Regions from separate parts of the Blastochloris tepida genome, predicted to be linked through region 1. Evidence: predicted binding sites of a transcription regulator. Region 1 holds the regulator's gene; each other region holds the start of a gene.
What was found. The regulator PhoB, encoded in region 1, activates phosphate uptake and scavenging genes when phosphate is short. The targets are predictions, from matches to a motif close to TGTCATNNANCTGTCAT.
Positions count from the first base shown of each region.

Region 2: a site for PhoB is predicted at 1,362-1,378, ahead of BLTE_RS15865 (UDP-2,3-diacylglucosamine diphosphatase). Genes of this name have one in related genera too.
Region 3: a site for PhoB is predicted at 2,189-2,205, ahead of BLTE_RS11415 (ExeM/NucH family extracellular endonuclease). Genes of this name have one in related genera too.

Region 1 is NZ_AP018907.1:3,227,500-3,230,774, reverse strand. Features, by position in the region: gene pstB (phosphate ABC transporter ATP-binding protein PstB) at 1-125, shown strand, start outside; gene phoU (phosphate signaling complex protein PhoU) at 142-861, shown strand; gene phoB (phosphate regulon transcriptional regulator PhoB) at 894-1,595, shown strand; gene BLTE_RS14625 (GcrA family cell cycle regulator) at 1,859-2,377, opposite strand; gene BLTE_RS14620 (aspartate aminotransferase family protein) at 2,769-3,275, shown strand, end outside.
Region 2 is NZ_AP018907.1:3,506,773-3,510,047, reverse strand. Features, by position in the region: gene BLTE_RS15875 (efflux RND transporter permease subunit) at 1-237, shown strand, start outside; gene BLTE_RS15870 (fumarylacetoacetate hydrolase family protein) at 311-1,174, opposite strand; gene BLTE_RS15865 (UDP-2,3-diacylglucosamine diphosphatase) at 1,444-2,256, shown strand; gene BLTE_RS15860 (glycosyltransferase family 4 protein) at 2,556-3,275, shown strand, end outside.
Region 3 is NZ_AP018907.1:2,498,800-2,502,074, forward strand. Features, by position in the region: gene BLTE_RS11415 (ExeM/NucH family extracellular endonuclease) at 1-2,039, opposite strand, end outside; gene BLTE_RS11420 (bifunctional metallophosphatase/5'-nucleotidase) at 2,311-3,275, opposite strand, start outside.

The sequences.
Region 1 (3,275 bases):
GCGTGTCGCAGCGCACGGCCTTCTTCCATCTCGGCGTGGTGGTCGAGGACGGGCTCACGGACAGCATCTTCACCAATCCGAAGGACCGCCGCACCCTCGACTACATCACCGGCCGGTTCGGCTGAGGAACGAGCGAACATGATCACCGACCACACCGTGCGCGCCTACGACACCGAACTCATCGAGCTGCGCCAGCGCATCGCCGAAATGGGCGGCCTCGCCGAGAAGATGCTGTCGGACGCCATGCAGTCCCTGCTCAAGCGCGACACCACGCTGGCGCAGACCGCGATCATCGCCGACCGCCGGCTCGACCTGCTGCAGCGCGAGGTCGAGGACAAGGCGGTGCTGACCATCGCCAAGCGCCAGCCGATGGCCTCGGACCTGCGCGAGATCATCTCGGCGATGCGGCTCGCCAGCGACATCGAGCGCATCGGCGATCTCGCCAAGAACATCGCCAAGCGGGTGGTGGCGATGAATGGCGAATACCCGCCGCTCAAGGTGGTGTTCGGCGCCGTCAACCTGTCTACGCTGGTGCTGGCCCAGCTCAAGGACGTGCTCGACGCCTATTCGCGGCGCGACCTCGAACTGGCGACGCAGGTGTGGAAGCGCGACGACGAGGTCGACGCCCTCTACACCTCGCTGTTCCGGGAGCTCCTCACCTACATGATGGAGGATCCCCGCAACATCACCTTCTGCACCCACCTTCTGTTCTGCGCCAAGAACATCGAGCGGATCGGCGACCACGCGACCAACATCGCCGAGACCGCCCACTATCTGATCACCGGGGAGCTGCTGCCGGTCGAACGGCCCAAGGCCGACACGACCACGCTCAGTCCCAATCAAGTGGCGGTGGAGACGTGACCCTCGAACACACCCCGCATGGTCCCCGGACGATGGGTACCAAGATTCTCATCGTCGAGGACGAGGAGCCGCTGACGCTCCTCCTGCGCTACAATCTTGAAGTTGAAGGCTACGAGGTCGATGCCGTCGCCCGCGGCGACGAGGCCGAGACACTGCTGCGCGAGCGGCTGCCCGACCTCGTGCTGCTCGACTGGATGCTGCCGGGCCTGTCCGGCATCGAGCTGTGCCGGCGCCTCAGGGCACGGCCGGAGACGCAGCGCCTGCCGGTGATCATGCTCACCGCCCGCGGCGAGGAATCCGAGCGGGTGCGCGGCCTCGCCACCGGCGCCGACGACTACATCACCAAGCCGTTCTCGGTGCCGGAGCTGATCGCCCGCATCCGCGCATTGCTGCGCCGCGCCAAGCCGGAGCACATCGCCATGCTCCTGCGCTATGGCGATCTGGAGCTCGATCGCGAAACCCGCCGCGTCCATCGCGCCGGCCGCGAGATTCATCTCGGCCCCACCGAGTTCCGCCTGCTGGAATTCCTGATGCAGTCGCCCGGCCGCGTCTTCACCCGCGAGCAGCTGCTCGACGGCGTGTGGGGTCACGACGTCTATATCGACGAGCGCACGGTGGACGTTCATGTCGGCCGGCTGCGCAAGGCGATCAACCGCGGCCGCGAGCCGGACCCGATCCGCACGGTGCGCGGCGCCGGCTATTCCTTCAACGAGCTGTTCGCCCGCAATTCGTGAAGCGCGGTCCGGTTCGGGGCCGGCTTCATGCGGCTTCCGGCCGATCCGCCTTCATCCCATCCGCCTGCGATCCGAAGTCCGATCGCCGAAAATCCCGTTGTCGAACGAGGGGGGCGGCGATCCCGGACTTCGTCGGGTGTCATATGGTTTCCGGTTGATCCCTTCGGGATACCGGCAACGGTCTCGCCGAAAAATCCTTGAACCGATGAGGATTTTTCGGCGATCGGAATTCGGTTTTCCGGCTTGATCGGCCGGAAACCGTATCAGCCCACGCGCCGGTCGCGCCGGCGGTCGGCCACCGGCTGGTAGGCGATGCGCGCGTGGAAGGAACAATAGGGCAGGCCGGAGATCGCCCGTCCGCCGCAATAGGAGAAGTCGGGCCTTCCCGGCTCGCCGATCGGCCAGCGGCATGTGGCCTCGTTCAGTTCGAGGATCGAGCAGCGCTGGCCGATGGGCACGACGTTCTCGACCGGCTCGGTCGCCAGCTCCGTCTCGACCTCGGGAACCTCCTCGGGGGCGACCCGCGGCGCCAGCACCACATTGCCGCGGACGAAGCCGTTCTGCCGGGGCGCCGGCGCCGGGGTGCGCTGCTTGCGCGAGCGCGGCGCGGCCGCCGTAGCCGTCTTGGCGCGGCCCGACAGGCCGAGCCGGTGGACCTTTCCGATCACCGCGTTGCGGGTGATCCCGCCAAGTTCCGCCGCGATCTGGCTGGCCGAAAGGCCATCCGCCCACAGCTTCTTGAGTTGTTCGATCCGCTCGTCGTTCCACGACATGGTCGTCAGCCTCTCGTCCGGGGTCGCGTCACCTCGCCTGTGGCAGAATCCTTCCCCCTGCCGAGCCCATAGGGGTTCGGCCAAACGCGCCACATCACTCAGGGGAACAGCCGCCGCAGACGAGATGTCGTATCAGGCAAGGCAGAGGCTACATATGCGTTGACTCGCCGACAAGAGTCTGCCGGACTCGCGACTCATTTTCCCCAAAAAACGCCCCGCCGGACCGCAACAATCCCGATGAGTGTGGCGCGGTTGACACACGGCCCTTCGGGGGTACTATCTAGCGCGAATGTGCCGCCCCGCGGGGCGGCACGTTTCGTTTACTGCCCTCTTTCTGCCCGTTCCGCCTCGCGCTCCGGCATCAAGCCCCATCCGGCGCGAGCGTGTCGGAGAGGTGCCCGTGACTGCCGAGCCCGTGACGTCGAACGCCCCGTCCGCCCTGCTGCCGACCTATGCCCGCGCAGACCTCGCCTTCGCCCGCGGCGAGGGTGCGTGGCTGACCGCGCTCGACGGGCAGCGATATCTCGATTTCGGCAGCGGCGTCGCCGTCGTCTCGCTCGGGCACGCCCATCCGCATCTGGTGGCGGCGCTCACCGAGCAGGCGTCGCGGCTGTGGCACGTCTCCAATCTCTATCGCATTCCCGAAGGTGAGCGGCTGGCTGCGCGCCTCGTCGCGGCCACCTTCGCCGATCTGGTGTTCTTCACCAATTCCGGCGCCGAGGCGCTGGAGTGCGCCATCAAGACCGCCCGCAAGTATCACGCCAGCGGCGGCCAGCCGGAGCGCTACCGGCTGATCACCTTCGAGGGCGCGTTCCACGGCCGCACGCTGGCCACCATCGCCGCCGGCGGCCAGAAGAAATATCTCGATGGGTTCGGCCCGCCGGTCGACGGCTTCGATCAGGTGCCG
Region 2 (3,275 bases), 280 kb from region 1:
ATCCTGGAGGCGACGGTGCGGCGCGCCCGGCCGGTGGTGCTCACCGCGCTGGCGGCGGTGCTGGCCTTCATCCCGCTCACCACCAACGTGTTCTGGGGGCCGATGGCCTACGCGATGATCGGCGGCCTGACCATGGCGACGGTGCTGACGCTGGTGTTCCTGCCGGCGTTCGCGGCGCTGTGGTTCCGGGTGGGCGATCCGGGGGCGGCGGAGACGAAGGCCGAGGCGGCGGCGTGAGTTTCGCCGCGACGTTGGCACGCGGTCGTCCCCGGCGAGCGCCGAAGGCGACAGGCCGGCGGCGCCCCTCACCTCACGCGCACGCCACCACCTTCTGGCACTGCATGCCGAGCCCCTGGACGCCGAGCGTGATGACGTCGCCGGGGCGCAGATATTTCGGCGGCTTCTTGGCCATGCCGACGCCGGGCGGCGTGCCGGTGGTGATGACGTCGCCGGGCTCCAGCACCAGGAACTGGCTGACATAGGAGACCAGCGTCGACACGCCGAACACCATGGTGCGGGTGGAGCCGGTCTGCATGCGCTCGCCATTGACGTCGAGCCACATGTCGAGGTTCTGCACGTCCTTGATCTCGTCGGGGGTGACGAGCCACGGCCCGAGCGGCCCGAACGTCTCGCAGCCCTTGCCCTTCATCCACTGGCCCGAGCGCTCGGTCTGGAAGCTGCGCTCGGAGACGTCGTTGCAGATGCAGAAGCCGGCGACGAACTTCAGCGCGTCCTTCTCGTCGACATAGCGTGCCCTGGTGCCGATGACGACGGCGAGCTCGACCTCCCAGTCGGTCTTCTTGGAATCCTTCGGGATCATCACGTCGTCGTCGGGGCCGTTGATGCAGGAGGGCGCCTTGTTGAACAGGATCGGCTCCTTCGGCACCTCGGCATGCGTCTCGGCGGCGTGGTCGGCATAGTTCAGCCCGACGCCGATGAAGTTGCGGGTGCCGCCGACGCAGGCGCCGATGCGCGCGCGGCTCGACACCTTGGGCAGCTGCTCCGGCTTGAGCTTCTTCAGCTTGGCGAGGTTGCGCGGCGCCAGCGCCGCGCCGGCGAGATCCGCCACGCCCGTCAATTCCTCCATGACGCCGGAGAGATCGCGGATGGTGCCGTCGGGCGCGACAAGACCGGGCTTCTCGCGGCCGCGAGGACCGTGGCGGCAGAGTTTCATGATGGGAACCAAGTCGTTGGGGAGCGGCCGTGCCGCGAGCCCGGCGATCTTGCGTCGCCCATTCCGGGCGTGCAAGTTCGAGCCGGCGAATGCGTGATAATTCGGCCGCAGCTGTTGCGCCTATGCAACGTTTCGGGCCGGCAATTCCATATCGTGATGACAGCGACTGACCGTTGCATCGCAGCAACGTCATAAATCCGTGATGCGAGTCACGCTATGTGTCCGCAAATCAGGCCCCGGGCGACGGGGCGCAGAGTGCGTGAGACGCCATGGCAGACGCGCGGCACTTCCGGTCGCTGTTCATCTCCGACGTCCATCTCGGGACGAAGGGATGCCAGGCGGACCTGCTTCTCGATTTCATTCGCCACCACGACGCCGACACCATCTATCTGGTCGGCGACATCATCGACGGCTGGCGGCTGCGCAGCGGCTGGTACTGGCCGCAGGCGCACAATGACGTGGTGCAGAAGCTGCTGCGCAAGGGCCGCAAGGGCGCGCGCATCATCTATCTGCCGGGCAATCACGACGAGTTCCTGCGCGACTATTACGGCACGCATTTCGGCGGCATCGAGGTGCAGGAGACCGCGATCCACGAGGCCGCCGACGGCCGGCGCTATCTGGTGATCCATGGCGACGTGTTCGACATGGTGGTGCGCCACGCCCGCTGGCTCGCCTTCCTGGGCGACTGGGCCTATGTCTTCGCGCTCGGCGTCAACACCTATCTCAACCGCGTGCGCCGCATGTTCGGCCTCAATTACTGGTCGCTGTCGCAGTGGGCCAAGCTGAAGGTCAAGAACGCCGTCAACTACATCGGCGACTTCGAGGCGACGCTGGCCGGCGAGGCCCAGCGCCATCAGGTCGACGGCGTGATCTGCGGACATATCCACCATGCGGCCATCACGGACCAGCATGGCACCCACTACATCAATTGCGGCGACTGGGTGGAAAGCTGCACCGCGGTGGCCGAGCACGCCGACGGCCGCTTCGAGATCATCACCTGGACGACGCGGGCGGCGGCGGCCGAGCCGGACGAGGAAGCCGAGACCGAGGCGGCCGCGGTGCCGGCGCGGGCGGCCGCCTAGTGCCCTGCCCGCTTCGTTCGCTGGATTGCCAGCGAGCGAAGCGGACAAGCAGGCCACGGAAAACAAAGGCCAGTGTCCTGCCCGCGACGTTCGCTGGTTTGCCGGCGAACGAAGCGGACAGGCTGCTGCACCAGCGAAAGAGGCCCGTGCACGGTGGCGATCCGCGTGGGCACGTCTGACGGGTTCCGTGCACCGGCTTGCGGTTCCTGCGGACTTGAATGACGCACGCGCATCGGGTTGACCACGGCATCGGCGTCAGCCACACCGGAGCCGACGAGTCGGATGCGAGGGACGGCCCGATGAAGATCCTGGTTGCGACGGATGCGTGGCAACCGCAGCGCAACGGCGTCGTTCGGGCCCTCCAGCAGACCAGCGCCGCCGCAGCCCGGTTGGGCGTCACCTTCGAGTTCCTGACCCCGCAGGAATTCTCCACGGTTCCGCTGCCCTTCTATCCGGAAATTCCGCTGTCGCTGGCGCGGCCGTCGGCGGTGGCGCGGCGCATCCGCGACTCGGGTGCCGACCATGTGCACGTCACCACCGAAGGTCCGCTCGGCTTCCTCGCCCGCGGCGCCTGCCTGGAGGCGGGGCGGCCGTTCACCACCAGCTATCTCACCAAGTTTCCCGAATACATCGCTGCCCGCGCGCCGGTGCCGCAGGGCCTCACCTATGCCGCGCTGCGCTGGTTCCACAATGCCGGCGCGGGCGTGATGGTGGTGACGGCGAGCTTCGAGAAGGATCTGCGGGCGCGCGGCTTCCGCAATGTCATGCGCTGGACCCGCGGCGTCGATGCCGACCTGTTCCGGCCGCGCCCCGGCGTCGATCTCGGGCTGAAGCGGCCGGTGTTCCTCTATGTCGGCCGCGTCGCGGTCGAGAAGAACGTCGAGGCCTTCCTCGAACTCGATCTGCCGGGCTCGAAGCTGGTGGTGGGCGACGGCCCCTCGCGCGCGGCGCTGGAGCGGCGCTATCCCGAGGTGCGGTTCGTCGGCGCCAAGGACGGCGAGGAGCTGGCGGCGCACTAT
Region 3 (3,275 bases), 730 kb from region 1:
CGCGCCTCGTTGTAGCCGTCGGCGCCGCCATTGACGATGCGCGAGTCGCCCTCATTGGCGGTGATGAAATAGGTCACGCCGCCGATCTCGAACGAGGCGATGGCGTCGGGCTGCAGCAGGCCCTTCACCGGGTCGTTGCCGACCGAGATCGAGGCCGTGTTGCCCGCACCGTCGCGGTCGGAGAAGTCGGCCTCGTTGCCGGGCAGGCTGAAATCGACATAGCCCAGCGGCAGGATCGACACCGGCTTGTCGGCCGCGGCGTCGGCGAGGTCGATCACCGCCACCGCATCCACCTCCTGCAGCGTGACATAGGCCTTGGTGCCGTCCGGCGACACCGCGATGTATTCCGGCTCGATGTCCTGCGAGGCGGTCGGCACCGCGCCGGCCGCCGTGCCGGTGTAGGTCTTGATGCCGAGGGTGGCGAGCAGCGCCTCGCTGCCGTCGAGCGCCGTGAAGCCGATGGTGTTGCGCACATCCGCCGTGGCGGCGCCGCCGGACATATCGATGATCGTCACCGAGCCCGAGGCATTCTCGATCACGCCGGCCGCCGTGTCGTTGTAGGGCTCGGCCTCGTTGGCCACCAGCAGCAGCGTTCCATCCTTGTTGAAGGTGAGCTGGTCGGGCAGCACGCCGACCGTGATGGTCTTGATCAGCGTGCCGGTGGCGTCATAGAGCGCGACCAGGCCCGACTCGCCGCCATCGATGTTCTGCACGGCGACGGCGATGATGCCGTTCTTCACCGCCACTGAATTGACCTCGCCATAGGCGGGCAAGGTTGAAAGGTCGATCTCGCCGATCTTGGTCGGGGCGAAGGGGTTGGAGAGGTCGAGGATGGAGACCTTGTCGGCCGCGGCATTGGTGACATAGGCGCGGGCATTGGCGGCGTCGAAGGCGATCGACTCGGCGCCCCCTGCCCCGTCGCCGGAGACCCAGCCGCCCTTGCGCGTCACGGTGAGCGACTCGGTGGCGACCGGGGTCTCGACCGAGCCCTGCAGCGACTCGGCCATGTCGAGAATGGTGATGCCGCCGACATCGACGCCGATCGCCGCGTCATCGTCGAGGATGGTCGCCTGGGCGGTGGCCGCCGCGCTGTCGATCGAGATGTCGATCGCCGCGTCGTCATTGGCGACGGTAGTGAGGGTGAGCGAGAACGACTCGGCGTCCTCCGGCACGGTGTCGCCGGCCACGCTGACGGTGACGGTGGCCGAATTGGCGCCGGCCGGAATCGTGCCGCTGAAGGTGGTGGGCGCGCCGCCCGCGAAGTCGGCGGCATCTGCGCCGGCAAGCGCGACGGTGCCGGAGAAGCTGACCTCGCCGGTGGTGCCGCCGCTGCGCTCGACCGTGAAGGTGAAGACGGTGGTGCCGGCATCGCCCTCGGTCGCGCTGACGCTCAGCGACCCGTCGGCGAAGCCGACCGTCTGGGACGCAACCTCGGATGTCACCGCGAAATCGGCGGTGATCTGGGTCAGGCTGCTGTTGCTGCCGGACCAGTTGGCGGCATTGCCGATCGCCGCGAGAATCTCAGTCTTGGTGCCGCTGGTCGGGCCGGTATAGACGACGTTGTCCCATTCATCGCCCGGCGCGCCGGCGCCACGCGCCAGGGCGGTGACGTTCTCGACGAGCCCGGCCGGCAGCGCCGTCGACTGCGCGTCGGTGGCGTCGCTGAAGGCGTTGCCGTGGATCGACAGCGCGAACAGCAGCGTCGGCGCGGACGAGGTGCCCTGGAAGGCGATGAGCTGGTCGCCGTCGGTCGACAGGCTCAGGCCGGAGGTGCCGACATAGCTGTCATTGGCGGTGGTGAACTGGGCGGCGTCGGCCGTGAAATTGATGACGGTGCCGGCCGAAAGATCGGTCGCGGCAGTCCATTTCTTGGCGCCCTCATTGGCGCGGAACCCGCCGGACGCCTTCCAGCCGGAGTCGGTGAAGGTGATCTCGGTGCCCGCCGTCACGTCCGTCAGCAGAACGAACGAGAAGTCATCCGGGTTGTCGGCATTCATGCCGATGATCGCGATATCGCCGGCGCTGAGGGTCGTGGACATGAGCGGGCCTGTCTCGTCGCATGGCACGCGTCGGGAGAGGGCCGGCGCGCACGCGAGCGCACGCCACCCCGCGCCGACAGCGCACGGTTAAGGAACGGTTAATGCGAACAGACGGTAGGAAAGGCCCGCAACAGATCGATGACCGCAATCTGAAGGATGTATGACGTTGAGCGCACAGGGAAATCCGGCGGGACCGGCCTACCGCCGCGCGTTCGTGCCCGCTCCGGCGGGCGGCGGGCGGCGGTCATGCCGGCCGCCGCCACCTGCTGGTTCAGTTGTCGCGGACCGCGATGCGGCCTTCGACCTTCGGCGCCAGCGTGCCGAGGCTGCGCAGATAGGCCATCACGTCGGCGATCATCAGCTTGCCGTCGCGCGCGCCGGAGAGCGGGCGGGCCGCCTGCAGCATGTCGTAGCCGTCGCCGCCATTCATCAGGAAGTCGTTGGTGGCGAGCCGGTAGCGGGCGGCATCGTCGAGCGGCGCGCCCTTGATACGGATGGCGACGATGCGCTGGCCGGCCGGGCGCGACCCGACCGCCGCGATCTCAAGGCCCGACACCTGCGGGAAGCGGCCGGACGCCTCGCCGAGCTTGCCCAGCCCGTGCTCCAGCGCGGCGCGCAGCTCGGCGCCGGTCACCTCCAGCACCACGGTCTTGTTGCTGAACGGCAGCTCCTTCAGCACGTCGCGGCGGGTGATCTCGGTCCCTGCCTCGTAGCGCCGGTTGCCGCGGAAGCCGCCGCCATTGAGCAGGGCGGCGTCGGCGCCGCTCGCCTTGCGGATGGCATCGGCGAACAGATTGCCGATCGCCGCCTCGCCGGTCCGCACCGTGGCGTTGAGGCTGTCGAAGGGAGCCGCGACCTTGGCCAGCGGCACGTCGAACTCCTGGGAGAGCTCGGCCTCGAACGCCTTCACCAGCGCGGCGACCTGCGGCTCGGCTTCGGCGCCTTTGGTGTCGATGATGCGGAAGTCGGGCCACCATGTCACCGCCCGCTTGGCGGCGCCCTCCTCCACCTCGACCGCCAGATCGATGGCGATGACGTACTCGCCGTCCTGCTTGGCTTCGGCGGCGGCCACCCGGCCGTCATACTGGACCCACAGATCGTGGTCGTCGCCGGACAGCAGGATGTCGGCGGCGCCGGAGGCGTAGAGCTTGAGGTCGATGTCGCGGTTGGCGTGGGCGAGCGCCACCACGAGGTCGACGCCCTTCGCCCGCAGGTCGGCCGCCTGCCGGCGCAGCA